DNA from 2 places in the Janthinobacterium sp. NFX145 genome. Region 2 is predicted to be linked to the other one. Evidence: predicted binding sites of a transcription regulator. Region 2 holds the regulator's gene; the other holds the start of a gene.
What was found. Region 2 encodes LexA, which represses DNA repair genes until DNA is damaged. Its sites were predicted from a motif close to ACTGTATNNNNATACAGT; they were not measured.
Positions count from the first base shown of each region.

Region 1: the regulator LexA is predicted to act here: its motif matches at 5,301-5,318, upstream of ACPJXG_RS03370 (DNA topoisomerase IV subunit B).

Region 1 is NZ_CP187360.1:766,018-775,939, forward strand. It holds gene ACPJXG_RS03360 (hypothetical protein) at 1-1,503, opposite strand, end outside; gene ACPJXG_RS03365 (molecular chaperone HscC) at 1,516-3,225, opposite strand; gene ACPJXG_RS03370 (DNA topoisomerase IV subunit B) at 3,225-5,222, opposite strand; gene kdpF (K(+)-transporting ATPase subunit F) at 5,685-5,774, shown strand; gene kdpA (potassium-transporting ATPase subunit KdpA) at 5,774-7,579, shown strand; gene kdpB (potassium-transporting ATPase subunit KdpB) at 7,589-9,673, shown strand; gene kdpC (potassium-transporting ATPase subunit KdpC) at 9,684-9,922, shown strand, end outside.
Region 2 is NZ_CP187360.1:1,566,849-1,576,770, forward strand. It holds gene folC (bifunctional tetrahydrofolate synthase/dihydrofolate synthase) at 77-1,375, shown strand; gene ACPJXG_RS07030 (SPOR domain-containing protein) at 1,400-2,383, shown strand; gene ACPJXG_RS07035 (CvpA family protein) at 2,404-2,892, shown strand; gene purF (amidophosphoribosyltransferase) at 2,931-4,454, shown strand; gene ACPJXG_RS07045 (cystathionine gamma-synthase family protein) at 4,604-5,845, shown strand; gene ACPJXG_RS07050 (sel1 repeat family protein) at 5,925-6,719, shown strand; gene lexA (transcriptional repressor LexA) at 6,780-7,415, opposite strand; gene rpsF (30S ribosomal protein S6) at 7,691-8,080, shown strand; gene priB (primosomal replication protein N) at 8,101-8,400, shown strand; gene rpsR (30S ribosomal protein S18) at 8,426-8,716, shown strand; gene rplI (50S ribosomal protein L9) at 8,744-9,199, shown strand; gene ACPJXG_RS07080 (replicative DNA helicase) at 9,335-9,922, shown strand, end outside.

The DNA of each region.
Region 1 (9,922 bases), 800 kb from region 2:
CAGCCATGCCGCGCGCAGGCGGGGCAAGAGCGCCTCGGGGAAGCCGCCATCGCCATACAGGCCGGTGGCGCAGCGCAGGGCCAGCGCCGCCAGGCAAAATATCAATGGCATGGCCTCGCCGATGGCCAGCGCCGACGGGCCTTTGCCGCTCATGAACATGGCCGCGAACAGCGACAGGCCCAGACACAGGAGCAGCAGCATGCCATGCAGCAGCTGGCGGTTCATCGCATACGCGAGCAGGGCCGACGCGCACAAGCCGGCCGCGGTGACGAGGCGCATGCTGTCGCTGCGCTCGGGCAGGAACAGCAGCAGTGCCAGCACGAGGTAGGGTGCGATCCAGCCCAGTTGCCGCAAGCCGGGCCGCTGCCACAGCATGGGCAGGCGGTCCTGCAGCGCTTCTTGCAGCGCTTCCAGGCGCGCGAACAGCGGCGTTGGCCAGCGCAAGGCATGCATGGCCAGCAGGGAAAAGGCCAGCGCCTGGAAGCCCAGCAGGCTGGCATATGCGGCCGTGTCAGCGAGCTTGAAGCCGGCAGCATCGAGCACGCCCGCGAGCATGAAGTGCAGCACGAAACCGAGGCCGCCCGAGGCCAGCGCCGTCTGCTTGAAGTAGCGCTTGGCATGGACGGCGTGTTCCCATTGCTCGAACAGGTCCGTATCGAGCTTCCAGGCCAGCATCTCGGCGTGCTGCCAGCGTATCGCGTGCAGCAGCTCGCGCAGCTGCAGCGTGAATTTTTGGTCGAACAGCTGGCGCGCATAGGCGCTTGGCGATTGCTGCGACATGATGCAATCGAGGCCCGGGTAGCTGTCGCGGTTGTCGCTGAAATGGGCGAACGAACGGTCGGCCCGGTAGCGCTGCACGGCAGCGCGCACCAGGTCCCCATGGCTGCGCGCCAGGTAGGAAAAATCGCGGTCCCAGCCCAACTGTTCGAACAGGGCCTCACGTAGCGCCAGGTCATAGCCGGCGCTGGCGCAGTAGCGCAGGGCACACAGGTCGAATTCCTCGCGCACGTCGAGGTTGAGCATGGCGTCGTCCTGCAGGATGCCGGCCAGTACCTCGCTGGCATCGGCGTGCCGCGAATGCTCGAGGAATGCCTGCCACAGGCTGGCCGCTTCCTGCGCCGGATCGATGGCGACCACGCCCCATAGTTCCGGTGGCGGTGCGGGTTCCTGGGCAATGACGCCCCACAGTTCCGCAGGCGGTTCGTGCGGTTCTTGCGGTTCCTGCGCTTCCCGCGCGGGTTCGTCGATGACGCCCCACAGTTCGGCTGCTTCCATGACCGGCGTTTCTACCACTGCCGCTTGCGCTTCCGGGAATTCCTCGGCAAACAGGTGCGCATGGCGCAGCGCGTATTCATACGCTTCGCGCAGCTCCTGGAAGGCGGCCGGATCGTCTTCGGGACGCGTCACCTTCAGGCGCTTCGCGTACGCGCGCTTGAGGGCGCGCTCGTCGCCGGTCGGCTCCGTGCCCAGGATTGCCCACAGGCTGCGCTGTCCGTTGTCCATGCCGCCGTCCATCTACAGGAAGCTCTCGCTCTCGACCTGGCGCAGCACGTCATCCAATGCCTGGCGCGCCTTGCGGATGGTGTTCGGGTCCTGCGTTTCCAGCGCGGCCTGGAAATTGGCCGTGTGCGCCGCCAGGTACTGGCGCACGTCGCCCAGCGACTGTTCGTACAGGCGGTCGGCGCGCGTGACCAGGGTACGGTTTTCCATCTGCTCGCGCGGGTGGATCTTCAGGTCGGCCAGTTCCGCAAAACGCTGCTCGATCTGTTCCGGCGTCATCACGCCCGCGTTGTCGCTGATGATCATCTTGTGGCGTTCCTGCGTGGCCAGCACCGTCACTTCCGCTTCCAGCACGCCGCTGACGTCATAGGTGAAGCGCACGTCGATGCCGATCTCGCCCGCCTTTTTCGCGGGGATCGGGAAGCTGATCTTGCCAAGGAAAACATTGTCGGCCACCAGGCGCGACTCGCCCTGGAAGATCGCCACGTTGATTTCCTTCTGGTTGTCGTGGATGGTGGTGATGTTTTCCGTGCGCGAGACGGGCACCACGGAGTTGCGCTCGATGATGGGCAGGTAATGCCCGCCTTCATACTGGTTCACGCCGACCTGGCGCGAAATCGAAATGCCGAGTGAATACGGCGCCACGTCCGTCATGACCACTTCGTCGAGGGCCGCGTCGCGCATTTTCAGGCCTGCCTGCACGGCGGCGCCCAGCGCCACGGCTTCGTCCGGATCCAGGTGGATGGCAGGGAAGCGGCCGAACATGCGCGAGACGAGTTTGCGCACCAGCGGCATGCGCGTGGCGCCGCCGGCCAGCACCACTTCATTCAATTCCGCGGCGCGGATGGTGGCGTCGCGCAGCGCCCGTTCCACGGGCAGGCGCAAGCGGGCCAGCAGGGGCTCGCACAGCTGCGCCAGTTCGTTTTCGCCGATCTCCCAGCTGTATTCCTTGTCCTGGTAGCGCGTGGCCATGCGCGCGGACGGCTGGTCCGACAGCAGGCGCTTGACGCGCTCGGCTTCATCGCGCAGCAGTTGTTGCTGGCGCGGGTCGAGCAGGCGGCTGCCGACGGCGTCGCGCAAGCCGCTGCCTTCCATGAAAGCGTCGACCAGCACGGTGACGAAGTCTTCGCCGCCCAGAAAATTGTCGCCGGCCGAGGCCCGCACTTCCATCACGCCTTCGAACAGTTCGAGGATCGACACGTCGAACGTGCCGCCGCCCAGGTCGAAGACGAGGAATTTGCTTTCCTGTTCCTTGTCGCGGATGCCGTAGGCCAGCGCGGCGGCCGTCGGCTCGTTCAGCAGGCGCTCGACGCGCAGGCCCGCCAGCTGGCCGGCGATGCGCGTGGCCTTGCGCTGCGCATCGCTGAAATACGCGGGCACGGTGATGATGGCTTCCTCGACCTTGTGGCCGAGGTAGGCTTCGGCATCTTCCTTCAGCGCGCGCAGCACCATCGACGACAGTTCTTCCGGACGGAATTGCTGCGTGCCGAGGGTGATCTTCTTTTCACTGCCCATGTAGCGCTTGAACACGGCCGCCGTCAGCTGCGGGTGCGTCTGCAGGCGCTCGCGCGCGGCGCGGCCCACCAGCACGGTGCCGTCGTCATCGATGCTGACGCACGACGGCGTCAGGTGCTCGCCGAGCGCATTCGGGATGATGGAAGCCTTGCCGTCGCGCCAGATGGCGACCAGGCTGTTGGTGGTGCCCAGATCGATGCCGATGATCATCAGATATCCGCCTCCGCCTCATTGCCGTGTTCTTCGATCCAGGCGCGGCGTCCGGCCGCTTCGCCCTTGCCCATCAACATATTGAAGCGCGAGGCCGAGGCCATGTGGTCGACTTCACCGAGCGTGACGGGCAGCAGGCGGCGCGTGTCCGGGTTCATCGTCGTTTCCCATAGCTGCTCGGCGTTCATTTCGCCCAGGCCCTTGAAGCGCGAGATCGACCAGGCGCCCTGTTTCACGCCTTCCTTGCGCAGCTTGTCTTCGATGGCGACCAGTTCGCCGTCGTCGAGCGCATAGATCTTCTGCATCGGCTTCTTGCCGCGCGCTGGCGCGTCCACGCGGTACAACGGCGGGCGGGCGATGCAGATGTGGCCTTTGTTGATCAGGACCGGGAAGTGCTTGAAGAATAAGGTCAGCAGCAGTACCTGGATGTGCGAGCCGTCCACGTCCGCGTCGGACAGGATGCAGATCTTGCCGTAGCGCAGGCCGGACAGGTCGGGCGAGTCGCCCACGCTGTGCGGATCGACGCCGATGGCGACCGCAATATCGTGGATTTCGTTATTGGCGAACAGGCGGTCGCGGTCCGTTTCCCACGAATTCAAGACCTTGCCGCGCAGGGGCAGAATCGCCTGGAATTCCTTGTCGCGGCCCATCTTGGCCGAACCGCCCGCCGAGTCGCCCTCGACGAGGAACAGTTCATTGCGCGCGATGTCCGACGATTCGCAGTCGGTCAGTTTGCCCGGCAACACGGCGACGCCCGAGGATTTTTTCTTTTCCACTTTTTGCAGCGAGCGTTGGCGCGACTGCGCCTGCTTGATCACGAGATCGGCCAGCTTCTTGCCGTAATCGACGTGCTGGTTCAGCCACAGTTCCAGCGGCGGCTTGGTGAAGGTCGAAACGAGGCGCACGGCGTCGCGCGAATTCAGACGCTCCTTGATCTGGCCCTGGAATTGCGGGTCCAGCACCTTGGCCGACAGCACGAACGAAGCGCGCGCGAACACGTCTTCCGGCAGCAATTTGACGCCTTTCGGCAGCAGCGAATGCATTTCGACGAAGTTTTTCACGGCGCCGAACAGGCCGTCGCGCAAGCCCGATTCGTGCGTGCCGCCATTCGAGGTGGGGATCAGGTTGACGTACGATTCGCGCACGATGGCGCCTTCTTCCGTCCATGCCACCACCCAGGCCGCGCCTTCGCCTTCGGCAAAGCCTTCCGAATCCGGGCCAGCGTATTGCGCGCCTTCGAACAGGGGAATCAGGGTTTCGCCATTCGATACCTGCGCCAGCGTTTCGGTCAGGTAGCCGCGCAAGCCTTCCGCGTACTGCCATGTTTGCGTGTCGCCCGTTTTCGCGTTGGTGAGCGTGACGGTCACGCCCGGCAGCAGCACGGCTTTCGAGCGCAGCAGGCGTTGCAGCTCCGTTTGCGAGATGTTCGGCGAATCAAAGTATTTCGCATCGGGCCAGGCGGTGACGCGCGTACCGGATTTTTTGCCGTCGCGCGGGGCGGGGCGGGAAGTCAAGGGCTCGATCACGTCGCCATTCGCGAACACCATGTGGTGCAAGCCGTTGCCATCGCTTTCCTTGCGCCAGACGGTGATTTCCAGGCGCGTCGACAGCGCATTGGTGACGGACACGCCGACGCCGTGCAGACCGCCCGAGAACGCGTAGGCGCCGCCCGAACCCTTGTCGAACTTGCCGCCCGCGTGCAGCCGTGTAAACACGATTTCCACCGTCGGCACGCCTTCTTCCGGGTGCAGGCCGACGGGAATGCCGCGGCCATTGTCTTCGACGGTGATGCTGCCGTCCGTGTTTTGCGTGACGGCGATATGCGTGCAATGACCGCCCAGCGCCTCGTCGGAGGCATTGTCGATCACTTCCTGAATGATGTGCAGCGGATTTTCAGTGCGGGTGTACATCCCCGGGCGCTGCTTGACGGGTTCCAGTCCTTTCAGGACACGGATGGATGATTCGCTGTAGTCGGATGCTGGTTTTTTAGTGGCCATACGTGTTCAAGCTAAGTAAAGACAGTGGTTGGAACGCCAGGCCAGGGCACTGCGGGCGCAATGACAGCGGCGGCGATAACTGTATGAATATACAGTATATCCCGTCCAGCGTCACTGGGGGAGGGCAGTGCGGCAGGCTTGGCGTCCTTGTGCGGACGCTCGCGCATTCTATCTTGTCCCGCGAGCAATAGCGCTACTCCAAGGCAACAACAGTGCGCCGCGCGCGTGGTTTTGCGCCAATTGTGATGGATTTTATGCGGTAAAGCTCCCGTTTTTACATCTTGTTTACATGCACCTCCCCAGTCTTTACGAATTTTTTAGACCCTTTTGGCTAATCTGCTCACTATCAAAACAAACCTGTGTGAGGGTGGGAATGGATCTCGTGTATCTCGGCTTGATTGCCGTGTTTTTCGTCGTGGCGGCCGGCTTTGCCGTCGCCTGCGACAAATTAGGGAGCGTCAAATGAACGCGTTTTATGTGCTGGGCGCCGTCGTCTCGGCTGGCCTGCTCGTGTACCTGCTGGTAGCGCTGCTGAAGGCGGAGGAACTGTGATGACGACGCAATCGATACTGTTATTGGTGGCCTTCCTGGCCGTGCTGCTGGCCGCCGGCTATCCGCTGGGCCTGTACATGGCCAAAGTGGCCGGCGATGCGCCCGTGCGCGGCCTGGGCTGGCTGCAAAAGCTGGAAAACCTGCTGTACCGCTGGTCCGGCCTGCCCGCCGACAAGGCCATGGGCTGGAAAAGCTATGCCATCGCCCTGATCGTTTTCAATACCGTGGGCGCCGTCTTCGTCTACGGCCTGCAGCGCCTGCAGGGCTTCCTGCCACTCAATCCACAGGGCCTGGGCGCCGTCAGCCCCGACTCCTCGTTCAATACCACCGTCAGCTTCGTCGCCAATACCAACTGGCAGGGCTATGGCGGCGAACAGACCATGAGCTATCTGACCCAGATGCTGGGCATGGCGTGCCAGAACTTCTTCTCGGCGGCCACCGGCATCGCCGTGATCTTCGCGCTGGTGCGCGGCTTCGCCTCGCGCTCGGGCAAATCGATCGGCAATTTCTGGGTCGACCTGGTGCGCTCCACCCTGTACATCCTGCTGCCGCTGTCCCTGGCCCTGTCCGTCGTCTTCATGGGCGAAGGCATGATCCAGAATTTTTCCGCCTACAAGGAAGTGACCCTGCTCGACCAGGTTTCGTATGAAACGCCGAAAGTGACGGCCGACGGCCAGCCCGTGTTCGATACCGCCGGCAAGCCTGTAATGGAAGCGCAAGTGGCGACCACGCAGACGATCGCCATGGGCCCCGTCGCTTCGCAGGAATCGATCAAGCTGCTGGGCACGAATGGCGGCGGCTTCTTTAATGCCAATTCCTCGCACCCGTATGAAAACCCGACCGCGCTGTCGAACTTCCTGCAGATGCTGGCCATCTTCATCATTCCCGCCGGCCTGTGCTTCACCTTCGGCCGCATGGTGGGCGACCTGCGCCAGGGCTGGGCCGTGCTGGCCGCCATGAGCCTGATCTTTGTCGTCATGACGGCCGGCGTGATGAGCGCCGAGCAGCAAGCCAATCCCGCCTTGCAAGCGCTGGGCGTGGATCAGCAGGCCAGCAGCCTGCAATCGGGCGGCAATATGGAAGGCAAGGAAACGCGCTTCGGCATCAGCTCCTCGACCCTGTTCGCGGCGGTGACGACGGCGGCATCGTGTGGCGCCGTCAATTCCATGCACGACTCCTACATGCCTTTGGGCGGCATGGTGCCGCTGCTGCTGATGCAGTTCGGCGAAGTGATTTTCGGCGGCGTGGGCACGGGTCTGTACGGCATGCTGATGTTCGCCATCCTGGCCGTCTTCATCGCCGGCCTGATGATCGGCCGCACACCCGAATACCTGGGCAAGAAAATCCAGGCGTATGAAATGAAGATGGTCTCGCTGGCCATCCTGATCACGCCAGCCCTGGTCTTGACGGGCACGGCGATCGCCGTGATGGTCGAACCGGGCAAGATCGGCGTGGCCAATCCGGGCGCGCACGGTTTCTCGGAAATCCTGTACGCCTTCACGTCGGCCGCCAACAACAACGGCAGCGCGTTTGCCGGCCTGTCCGCCAACACGCCGTTCTACAACGTGATGCTGGCGATCGCCATGTGGTTCGGCCGCTTCGGCGTGATCGTGCCCGTGCTGGCGGTGGCCGGTTCGCTGGCGGCCAAGCAGCGCCTGTCGGCCAATGCCGGCACCATGCCCACGCACGGCCCCATGTTCATCGGCCTGCTGATCGGCGTCGTCGTGCTGGTTGGCGTATTGAATTACGTTCCCGCGCTGGCCCTGGGCCCGATCGTCGAACACCTGCAACTTTTCATCAAATAAGAGGCTACCATGTCACGCACAAGCCTGACTTTGTTCGATTCCGCACTGATCGGCCCCGCCGTCGTCGATGCGTTCAAAAAACTCGACCCCCGCACGCAGTGGCGCAGCCCCGTGATGTTCGTCGTCTACGTCGGCAGCATCATCACGAGCCTGCTGGCGACCCAGGCCGGGATCAGCGGTGGCCAGGGCGAAGCGCCGTTCGGCTTCATCCTCGCCGTCGCCGTGTGGCTGTGGTTTACCGTGTTGTTCGCGAATTTCGCCGAAGCGCTGGCCGAAGGCCGCAGCAAGGCGCAGGCGGCTTCGCTGCGCGCCCTCAAGCAGACGGTGATGGCAAAGAAAATGCAGACGCCGAAATACGGCACTTCCTGGCTGCCCACGCCGGCCACCGACCTGCGCAAGGGCATGACGGTGCTGGTCGAAGCGGGTGACGTGATTCCCGCCGATGGCGAAGTGACGGCCGGCGTGGCCTCCGTCGACGAAAGCGCCATCACGGGCGAATCGGCGCCCGTCATCCGCGAATCGGGCGGTGACTTTTCTGCCGTCACGGGCGGCACCCGCGTGCTGTCGGACTGGCTGCTGGTGCGCGTCTCCGTCAACCCCGGTGAAGCGTTCATCGACCGCATGATCGCCATGGTCGAAGGCGCCAAGCGCCAGAAGACGCCAAATGAAATCGCCCTGACGATTTTACTGGTGGCCCTGTCGATCGTGTTCCTGATCGTCACCGTGACCCTGCTGCCGTATTCGCTGTTTTCCGTGGCGGCGGCCGGCACTGGCACGCCGGTGACGATCACGGTGCTGATCGCGCTGCTCGTGTGCCTGATTCCGACCACCATCGGCGGTCTGTTGTCCGCCATCGGCGTGGCCGGCATGAGCCGCATGATGCAGGCCAATGTGATCGCCACGTCGGGCCGCGCCGTGGAAGCGGCCGGCGACGTCGACGTGCTGCTGCTCGATAAAACGGGCACCATCACCCTGGGCAATCGCCAGGCGTCGAGCTTCGTGCCGGCGCCCGGCGTGACGGAGCAGCAGCTGGCCGATGCGGCGCAGCTGGCCTCGCTGGCCGATGAAACGCCGGAAGGGCGCAGCATCGTCGTGCTGGCCAAGCAGAAGTTCAACATCCGCGAACGCGAGATGGCCAGCCTGCACGCCACCTTCGTGCCCTTCACGGCGCAAACGCGCATGAGCGGCGTGGATATTCCGGGCGAGCAGCAGGTGCGCCAGTTGCGCAAGGGCGCGGCCGATTCCATGAAAAAGTATGTGGAAGCGCTGGGCCAGCCGTATCCGGCCGAGGTGGGGCGCGCCGTCGACGACATCGCGCGCCGCGGCAGCACGCCGCTGGTGGTGGTCGACGATGGCCGCGTGATGGGCGCCGTGGAGCTGAAGGATATCGTCAAGGGCGGCATCAAGGAGCGCTTCGCGGAATTGCGCCGCATGGGCATCAAGACGGTCATGATCACGGGCGACAACAAGCTGACGGCGGCGGCCATTGCGGCCGAGGCGGGCGTGGACGATTTCCTCGCCGAAGCGACGCCGGAAGACAAACTGAAACTGATCCGCAGCTATCAGTCCGAAGGCCGCCTGGTGGCGATGACGGGCGACGGCACCAACGACGCCCCGGCGCTGGCGCAGGCCGACGTGGCCGTGGCCATGAACTCGGGCACGCAGGCGGCAAAGGAGGCGGGCAATATGGTCGACCTCGATTCGAACCCGACCAAGCTGCTGGAAATCGTTGAAATCGGCAAGCAGATGCTGATGACGCGCGGTTCGCTGACGACGTTCTCGATTTCGAACGACATCGCCAAGTACTTTGCCATCATCCCGGCCGCCTTCGTGGGCACGTATCCGCAACTGAAGGCGCTGGACATCATGCATTTGGCCAGCCCCGCGTCGGCCATCATGTCGGCCGTGATCTTCAATGCCCTGATCATCGTCGTGCTCATTCCGCTGGCGCTGAAAGGCGTGCAATACCGGGCCATCGGCGCGGCCAGCCTGTTGCGCCGCAATCTGCTGATCTACGGCCTGGGCGGCATCATCCTGCCCTTCATCGGGATCAAGCTGATCGACATGCTGCTGTCCGCACTCAATTTAGTCTAAAGGAACCATCATGAGCACCATCGTACGTCCCGCCCTGGTCCTGTTTGCCGCGCTGACCGTGATCTGCGGCGTGGTCTATCCGTTTGCCACGGCCGGCATCGGGCAGCTGGCTTTCAGCGATGAAGTCAACGGCAGCATCGTCGAGCGTGGTGGCAAGCCCGTCGGCTCGATGCTGATCGGCCAGTCCTTCACCTCGCCCAAGTATTTCTGGGGCCGTCCATCGGCCACCGCGCCGATGGCCAATAACGG
Region 2 (9,922 bases):
CGCAGGGACCGACCCCAGTCTTCGGTTCGGGTCTCATGTCTTTCCCGCCTCGCGCACTCTTTTCAATAAGTCTCCCATGCAAAACCTCCCCACCACCTTGCCGGACTGGCTCGCCATGCTGGAAACCCGCCATTCGGAAACCCAGATCAACATGGGCCTGGACCGCGTGCAAGCCGTCAAGGCGCGCATGCAGCTGGCTTTTACCTGCCCCGTGATCATGGTGGCGGGCACGAATGGCAAGGGCTCCACCTGCGCCATGCTGGAATCCGTGCTGTTGCGTGCCGGCTACAAAGTGGGGCTGTACATCAAGCCGCATTTTCTCGACTTTAACGAGCGCGCGCGCGTGCTGGGCGAGATGGCCAGCGATGAACAGATTGTTGCCAGCTTCCATGCCGTCGAAGCCGTGCGCGGCGACACGCCGCTGACGTATTTCGAATTCACCACCCTGGCGATTCTGCATTTGCTGTCGCAGGCCAAGCTGGATGTGGCCATCCTGGAAGTGGGCCTGGGCGGGCGCCTGGACGCCGTCAACGTGATCGACGCCGATGTGGCCATCGTCACCAGCGTCGACATCGACCACACGGATTACCTGGGCGACACGCGCGAAGCGATCGGCTTTGAAAAGGCCGGCATTTTCCGTCCGGGCAAGGCGGCCATCTGCAGCGACCCCGTGCCGCCGCAGTCGCTGATCGACCATGCCGAAGCCATCGGCGCCGACCTGTGGCTGATGGGCCGCGATTTCAATTATTCGGGCGACAAGCAGCAGTGGAACTACGGCGGACGCGAGCAGCGCCGCAATTCGCTCGCTTACCCGAGCTTGCGCGGCGCCAACCAGATCCTGAACGCGACGGCCGTGCTGGCCGCCCTGGAAGTGCTGAAGCTGAAACTGCCCGTGGGCGCGCAGGAAGTGCGCACGGGGCTGGTGACGGTGGAGCTGCCGGGCCGCTTCCAGGTCTTGCCTGGCCGCCCCAGCGTGATCCTCGACGTGGCGCATAACCCCCATGCGGCCTCGGCGCTGAACCAGAACCTGGGCAATATGGGTTTCCACCCGTATACCTATGCCGTGTTCGGCTCCATGCAGGACAAGGATATCGATGGCGTATTGGCTGCGATGAGCGAACATGTCGACCACTGGTGCCTGACGGGCCTGCCTTCGCCGCGCGCGGCCACGGCTTCCGAGCTGGCCGCCAAGGTGCAGATCATGCTCGAAGACAAGCCTGACAGCAGCGAACATACTGTGTCTATTTTCGATGATCCGGCACAAGCTTTTGCAAATGCAATGAGCCGGGCCGGTGAGAATGATAGAATTGTGGTCTTTGGTTCTTTCCTCACCGTTGCCGGCGTGATGAAGGCCCGAAAATCCTCACTTCACTGAAACGCACTCGACTGAAAATCACGCATGGGCTTGTTCTCGAAACTGTTTAAAAACAAGCAAGAATCCTCTGGCGAAGACAGCGGCTTTTATGTCCCTGGCGAAGCACAGTCGCCGACCCGCAAGCGCGCAGCCAACACCTCCGGTGGCGGCGGATCGCGCCGTGGCGGCAAGGAGGCGCCGGATCCGGTCTTGCCTGAAAAAAAGCGCGCACGCCGTCGCCTGGTCGGGGCCATTGCCCTGGCCCTGGGCGTGGCTGTCGGCTTGCCGATGCTGCTCGATTCCGAGCCGAAGGCACCGTTCAACGATATCGCCATCGACATTCCGTCGAAGGAAAAGGCTGTTGCGCCTGCACCGGCGCCCGTGCCGGCCGTCCCGGCGCAAGCTGCAGCGAATGGCCTGGACCAGTCCGAGGAAATCGTCGATACGCCGCTGCCGCCTGCGGCCAAGCCGACGCCCACACCGGCACCCGTGCTGGCCGCCGCCCAGCCTGCACCTGTCAAGCCAACTTATGTGGAACCGAAACCCGAGCCCAAGCCTGAGCCCAAGCCGGTCAAGGTGGAGCCAAAGCACGAAAGCAAGCCGGAGCCGAAACACGAATCCAAGCCCGAGTCCAAGCCAGAGCCCAAGCATGAAGTAAAACCGGAAGCCAAGCCCGAACCGAAGCCTGCCAAGCCGGCGCAATCGGCCGACGATGCCGCGCGCGCGCTGGCGATTCTGGAAGGCAAGCCACAAGACAAACCGCAAGAGAAGTTGCAGGACAAGGCGCACGACGCCGGCAGCGGCAAGTTCGTGGTGCAGGTGGCGGCCCTGGCGACGCAGGACAAGGTCGACGAATTGCAGGACAAGCTGCGCGAAGCGGGCATCAAGTCGTACACGCAGAAAGTCTCCAGCCCGGCGGGCGAGCGCATCCGCGTGCGCGTGGGCCCGTTCGGCAGCCGCGAAGACGCGGAAAAGACCCGCGCCAAGCTGCAAAAGCTGGGCCTGGGCGGCAGTCTGGTGCCGGCGTGATGTTGCAAGGCTGAACGCGCGTGACGATCTTCGATTACCTGGTGCTGTTCGTGCTGGTGACGTCCGTGCTGATCAGCATGATGCGTGGCTTGGTCAAGGAAATACTGTCATTGGTCAGCTGGATCGTGGCGTTCGTCATCGCCAACGCGTATGGCGCCACCCTGGCGAAATTCCTGCCGGAAGCCGTGCCGGGCGAAGCCATCCGTTTGTTGCTGGCTTTCGTGGTGCTGTTCATCGGCGTGCGCATTTTGATGGGATTGCTGTCCATGACGGTCGACGCGCTCGTCAAGGTGACGGGCTTGAGCCTGGCCGACCGCACCCTGGGCACCCTGTTCGGCGTGGCGCGGGGCCTTGTGATCGTGCTGACCGCCGTCATCTTGTGTGGCATGACTTCCATACCGCAGCAGCCATTCTGGAAAAACGCGCAGCTCAGCCCGCTCGCGGAGCAGGGCGCGCGCGCCATCAAGCCTTATCTGCCTGCCGCTTACGCGCAGCATGTGAAATTTTGAATTTTTTTAAAATCAGTAGCACAGTTTAGGAGCACACCATGTGTGGCATCGTCGGCGTCGTTTCCCATCAACCTGTCAATCAATTGCTCTATGATGCATTGTTGCTCCTGCAACATCGCGGTCAGGACGCGGCAGGGATTGCGACCAATCACAGCAGTATGTTTTCCATGCACAAGGCCAACGGCCTCGTGCGTGACGTCTTCCGTACGCGCAACATGCGTTCGCTGCAAGGCACGACGGGCATCGGCCATTGCCGTTACCCGACGGCCGGTTCGTCGAGCGAAGAGGAAGCACAACCGTTCTATGTGAATGCGCCGTTCGGCATCACGCTGGCGCACAATGGCAACCTGACCAACTGGGAACAGTTGAAGCTGGAAATGTTCAAGAACGACCGCCGTCACATCAATACCGATTCCGATTCGGAAGTGCTGCTCAACGTGCTGGCGCATGAAATCCAGGAAGCGACGACGGGCCTGAACTTGGATCCGGAAGCCATCTTCAAGGCCGTGACCGTGCTGAACCGCCGCGTCAAGGGCGGTTATGCGGCCGTGGCGCAAATCGCCGGCGTGGGCTTGCTGGCCTTCCGCGACCCGCACGGCATCCGTCCGCTGTGCCTGGGCATCAATGAAACGGAGCAAGGTCCCGAATACCTGATCGCTTCCGAATCCGTGGCCCTGGAAGGCATGGGCTTCCGCTTCGTGCGTGACATCGGTCCCGGCGAAGCCGTCTTTATCGATGCCGACAAGAAATTGCACAGCGCCCAGTGCGCCGACAATGCCAGTCTGAACCCTTGTGTGTTCGAATTCGTCTACCTGGCTCGTCCCGACTCCGTCATCGACGGCGCCTCCGTGTACGCCACGCGCCTGAAAATGGGTGAATACCTGGCCGAAAAGATCCGCGCCGAGTTGCCAGGCGTGCATATCGACGTGGTCATGCCGATTCCCGATTCCTCGCGTCCGGCCGCCATCCAGCTGGCCATGGCGCTCAACATCGAGTACCGCGAAGGCTTCATCAAGAATCGCTACATCGGCCGCACCTTCATCATGCCGGGCCAGGCGGCGCGCAAGAAATCCGTGCGCCAGAAGCTCAACGCGATCCCGTCCGAATTCAAGGACAAGGTCGTGCTGCTGGTCGACGATTCCATCGTGCGCGGCACCACCAGCCGTGAAATCGTGCAGATGGCGCGCGAAGCGGGCGCGACGAAAGTCATCTTCGCCTCGGCTGCGCCACCGGTGATCTACCCGAACGTGTACGGCATCGACATGCCGACGCGCGACGAGCTGATCGCCTACGGCCGCACGACGGAAGAAGTGTGCCGCGAAATCACGGCCGACTACCTGGTCTACCAGGATATCGGCGCGCTGAAGCAGGCGATCGCCGACGTCAATCCGGCGCTCACCAACTTCGAGGCGTCGTGCTTCGATGGCGTGTACGTGACGGGCGACGTGTCGCAGGAATACCTGGACCGCCTGGAATATGCGCGCCACCATCCGAAGGCGGCAGCGCCCGAAGATACGCCACGTTCCCAGCTGAACCTGAACCTGGCGACAACAGAAGCATAAGTACCTGCCCGGCCGATGCCGGGCTTTTTTTCCGGGGTCAGACCCGTCGGGGGAATGCGCGCCAGTGGTGCGCATTCCGATCCCGGAGGGACTGACCCCAGCATTTGCCTTGGGGTTGCGCGGCAAATCGAATATTCGGAATTCTCACCATGACCACCAAAAAAACCTACGGCTTTACCACCACCATCCTGCATAACGACCGCCGCAAGGGCATTGAGCACGGTTCCCTGCACAAGCCCGTGCACACTTCCGTTGCCTTCGGTTACGCCGATGCGCGCCAGCTCGCTTCCGTGTTCCAGGGCAAGGAGCCAGGCTTCCGCTACGGCCGCCAGGGCAATCCGACTGTCTCCGCGCTGGAAGACAAGGTCAACAAGATGGAAGACGGCGTGGCGACCTTGTGCTTCGCCACCGGCATGGGCGCCATCGGCGCCGTGGTGCAATCGTTGCTGCGCGCGGGCGACCATGTCGTGTCGTCGGCCTTTTTGTTTGGCAACACCAACAGCCTGTGGCAAACGGTGACGGGGCAGGGCATCGCTGTGGCGTTTGTCGACGCCACCGATGTCGCCAATGTCGCGGCCGCCATCACGCCGGCCACGCGCATCGTCTTTGTGGAAACCATCGCCAATCCGCGCACGCAGATCGCCGACCTGAAAAAAATCGGTGACTTGTGCCGCGAGAAGGGCATTTTGTACATCGTCGACAACACGATGACGACGCCTTACCTGTTCCGCCCGAAAGCCGTGGGCGCGGGCCTGGTGGTCAATGCACTGACGAAATCGATTGGCGGCCACGGCAACGCCCTGGGCGGCAGCTTGACGGACACGGGCGTGTTCGACTGGACGCGGTATCCGAACATTTTCGAGAACTACAAGAAGGCGGCGCCCGCGCAGTGGGGCATCGCGCAAATCCGTGCCAAGGCTTTGCGCGACTTCGGCGCCTCGCTGGGGCCGGAAGCGGCGCACCATATCGCCGTCGGCGCGGAAACCATGGCCTTGCGCATGGACCGCACCTGCTCGAACGCCCTGGCGCTGGCCACCATGCTGCAGGCCGATCCGAGAGTGGCTGCCGTGCATTATCCTGGCCTGGCGTCGCACCCGCAGCACGCGCTGGCAACGGACTTGTTCCGCAGCTATGGTTCGCTGTTCAGCTTTGAGCTGAAAGATGGTATCGACTGCTTCGATTTCCTCAACCGTTTGAATTTGGCTATTCCAGCGAGCAATCTGGGCGACACGCGCACCCTGGTGATTCCCGTCGCCCACACGATTTTCTACGAGATGGGTGCCGAGCGCCGCGCCAGCATGGGCATTGCCGAATCGCTGATCCGCGTGTCGGTGGGTATCGAGGATGAGGCTGACCTGCTGGAAGATTTTAGTTCGGCATTGAGCGCATAATAATTATTCACTTTTTCCTGAAAAGGGCTTACATTTGTGTCTTATTTGATAAATATAAGTCTTTTACAAGAGGGTGATCATGCAGAAACTTACATTTTTTGTTGCGATGCTGTTTTCTTGCGGCGCGTATGCCGATGATTTATCGGATGCCAATCGCTTGCTCGAAGCGCAATCCTATACCCAGGCGTTGAGTTTGTATAACAAGCTCGCTTCAGCCGGTAATGCCGAGGCGCAGTTTCATCTTGGTGAAATGTATTTGTATGGTGAGGGCGTGATCAGTGACGTCAGCGCGGCCAGGGAATGGTTTCAGAAGTCCTCCGCCAGCGGCAACAAGCAAGCGGATGCTGCGCTCGATCTGATCCGGCAGCGCGCCGCGCGCCGCGCGGATATCGATTTCTATGCGCGCGATTACAAGGGCGCTGACATTTCCCTGAGCAAGTTTAACTGTGTGGAGCCGGTGGTGCCGGAGATGTCGCAGACCAAGCGGCAGATCATTGCAGTACAGGAAGGACTCGATGCCTGGAGCGCCTGCTACAACGGTTTTGTCAAAAATCTCAACGCATCATTGCCGCCTGGCAAAAACATTCCGTCAGACATCGAACGTTTGATGAATGAGCAGGAATTTACGCAAGCAAAAGCGTTGATGGAGAAGGCTTATACCGCAGTCAGTGCAGAAGCCAATCAAAAGGCGACTCGGGTCGAAGCCAATAGAGTGGCGTGGCAAGCCAAGACGGAAGCGTATGTGCTTGCCGAATCCGCCAAGAAAGCGGTGGATACCGCCGCCTTTGATAGTGATAGCCGGCGCCCTTCGTCCAAGATGCCTGCGGAGCGCCGCCCACCGGTGGTTGTCGCGGCTCCCGGTGGCAGCCGGTAATTCTCGCGCCGTCTGCACGAAGTGCCGGCACCAACAGCGCGCCCGGCAAAGGCGCGCTTGTCAATGCCAGCTGCGCATCAGTCCGACCGCCAAGCCTTCCAAAGCAAACTCGTCTTCCGGCGAAACGGTAATCACCTTGAAGTCCGGGTTTTCCGGCAGCAGTTCGATGACGGAGCCCGTCTTCTTGTAGCGCTTGACGGTGACTTCGTCGCCGATGCGGGCCACGACGATCTGGCCGTTCTTGGCGCTGTCGACCTTTTTCACGGCCAGTAAATCGCCATCCATGATGCCGGCGTCGCGCATGGACCAGCCGCGCACCTTCAGCAGGAAGTCGGGCTTGGCCGAGAACAGGGCCGGGTCGACGTTGTAGCTCGCTTCCAGGTTTTCCTGTGCCAGGATGGGCGAGCCGGCGGCCACCCGGCCGATCAGGGGCAGCGACATCAGCAGCGCTGCCGGCACTTTCGATGGCGCCGCTTCGGCGGCCGCACCGATCAGGCGGATGCCGCGCGAGGTGCCGGGCGAAATCTCGATCGCGCCCTTGCGGGCCAGGGCCTGCAAATGCTCTTCGGCTGCATTGGCCGATTTGAAACCCAGTTCATTGGCGATTTCGGCACGGGTAGGGGGAAAGCCCGTGTTTTCAATCGCGTCTTTGATCAGGTTCAGGATTTGTTCTTGTCGTGCTGTCAGCTTGATCATGAGCGGTGGGTGCATACTAAAATGCTGTCTATATGAACAGTCTGTATTTTTGTACAGTATCGCCCACTATGCAAGGGGATTTCCGTGTTTTCGGCGAATTTCGCAAGAAATAGTCGGCCATGGGCGGAAAGCACGCTGGCGCACGGTCTTTTCGGACGCTGATGGAAGGAATGATTGAAACGTTTGCAAAAGGCGGTTATAATCTTCGGCTGACCTTCCCACACCCGTCTTGACGCCGGGGTGGGCGATTATCAATCCGACCTGAAGGAGTTTGCATGCGTCATTATGAAATAGTCTTTATCGTCCATCCGGACCAAAGCGAGCAAGTGCCCGCGATGATCGAACGCTACAAAGCCAGCGTAACCACCCGCGGCGGTTCGGTTCACCGCGTGGAAGATTGGGGCCGCCGTCAAATGGCTTACTCGATCCAAAAGCTGCCTAAAGCACACTACATCTGCCTGAACATCGAATGCGACAACGAGACCCTGGTCGAGTTGGAAACAGCATTCAAATTCAATGATGCCGTGTTGCGTCACCTGACCGTTAAAATGAAGAAAGCTGAAACAGCTCCTTCGCCGATGATGAAATCGGTACAACGCGAAGACGCGGCCAAAAGCCACCGCACCGAAGCACCAGCAGCCGCTCCAGCCGCAGCAGCAGCTTAATTCTTGACCAGGATCGTGCGCTGAACCAGCTGCAAGTAACCGCCATCATTGCCGAGCGCGAAATATTGCGCTATACCCCGGCAGGGCTGCCGATTGTGAATGCAGTATTGCAACACAGTTCGCAGCAGATGGAAGCAGGGATTGCCCGTTTGACCGAGTTTGATGTTGCCGCGCTAGCCGCTGGCGAAATCTCAGGCCGGTTCAGTCAGGCAAGCTTGGGCGGGGTGTATCAGTTCACGGGTTTCCTGGCCAGGAAGAGCCGCAACAGCAAGAGTTTGGTGTTTCACATCATTGATTTTAGTGCAGTCAATTCTGACTAGCGCATTTTAGATACAGGAGCCTGACATGGCATTCGGTAAAAAGTTCGACAAAAATAAGCTCAAGCTTAAAGAAAAACGCAAACAGCAAAACCCGTTGTTCAAACGCAAGAAGTTCTGCCGCTTCACCGCAGCTCACGTTGAGCAAGTCGACTACAAAGACGTCGACACGCTGAAAGACTTCGTCCAAGAAAACGGCAAGATCATGCCAGCACGCCTGACCGGTACCAAAGCGCACTACCAGCGCCAAGTTGACACCGCAATCAAGCGCGCTCGCTTCCTCGCGCTGCTGCCATACACCGATCTGCACCACGCTTAATCGGTCAGATATTCCTGGAGAAGAACTATGCAAATCATTCTGTTAGAAAAAGTTGTTAACGTCGGTAACCTCGGCGAAGTCGTCAAAGTCAAAGACGGTTACGCACGTAACTTCCTGATCCCGCAACGCCTGGCACGTCGTGCTACGGCAACCGCTGTGGCTGAATTTGAAGTCAAGCGCGCCGAACTGGAAAAAGCTGCTGCCGCCAAACTGGCCGCATCGCAAGCCCAGGGCGAAAAACTGAGCGGCCTGACCGTTCAAGTTGCTCAAAAAGCTGGTGTTGATGGCCGTCTGTTCGGTTCCGTCACCAACTTCGACATCGCTGAAGCGCTGACCAAGCAAGGTTTTGCTGTTGAAAAAGCACAAATCCGCATGCCTACCGGCCCGCTGAAGATCGTTGGCGAGCACAACGTTTCGGTTGCTCTGCACACCGACGTGGTCGTGGAAGTTGTTATCGCTGTCGTTCCAGACGCGAACGCGTAATTGTCTGCGGGCCTGGCCCGCAAGCATTGCCGCACTATGAAAAGCCGGGTTCGCCCGGCTTTTTTGTGGCCTTTTTTTCGCTCAATTTCAGCCCTTTATTTTTGCCAGCACGCCGAAGCGGGTATAATTCGCGCCATGAACGCCCCCTCTGATCCGCAACTGGATTCCCTCCGTATTCCGCCGCATTCGATCGAAGCAGAACAATCCGTTATCGGTGGTCTGCTGCGCGACAATGCCGCGTATGACCGCATCGCCGACTTCATGCATGCGGAGGATTTCTATCGCTATGACCATCGCATCATCTTCGAGCAAATCGTCAAGATGGTTAACGCTTCCAAGCCAGCCGATGTCATTACTGTTTTTGAAACCCTGACCCAGCTCGGCAAGGCCGATGATGTGGGCGGACTCGCTTACCTGAACGCCATGGCGCAAAACACGCCATCGGCCGCGAACATCCGGCGTTACGCCGAGATCGTGCGCGACCGCGGCGTGCTGCGCAAACTCATCACCGTCGCCGACGATATCTCCGGCACGGCCTTCAGCCCGCAAGGCAAGGAAGTCAAGCAGATGCTTGACGAGGCCGAATCGAAGATTTTCGCCATCGCGGAAGAAGGCGCGCGCGGCGCCCAGGGCTGGACCGCCATCCAGCCCCTGCTGACGCAGGTGGTCGAGCGCATCGATGAGCTGTACAGCCGCGACAACCAGAGTGAAATCACGGGCGTG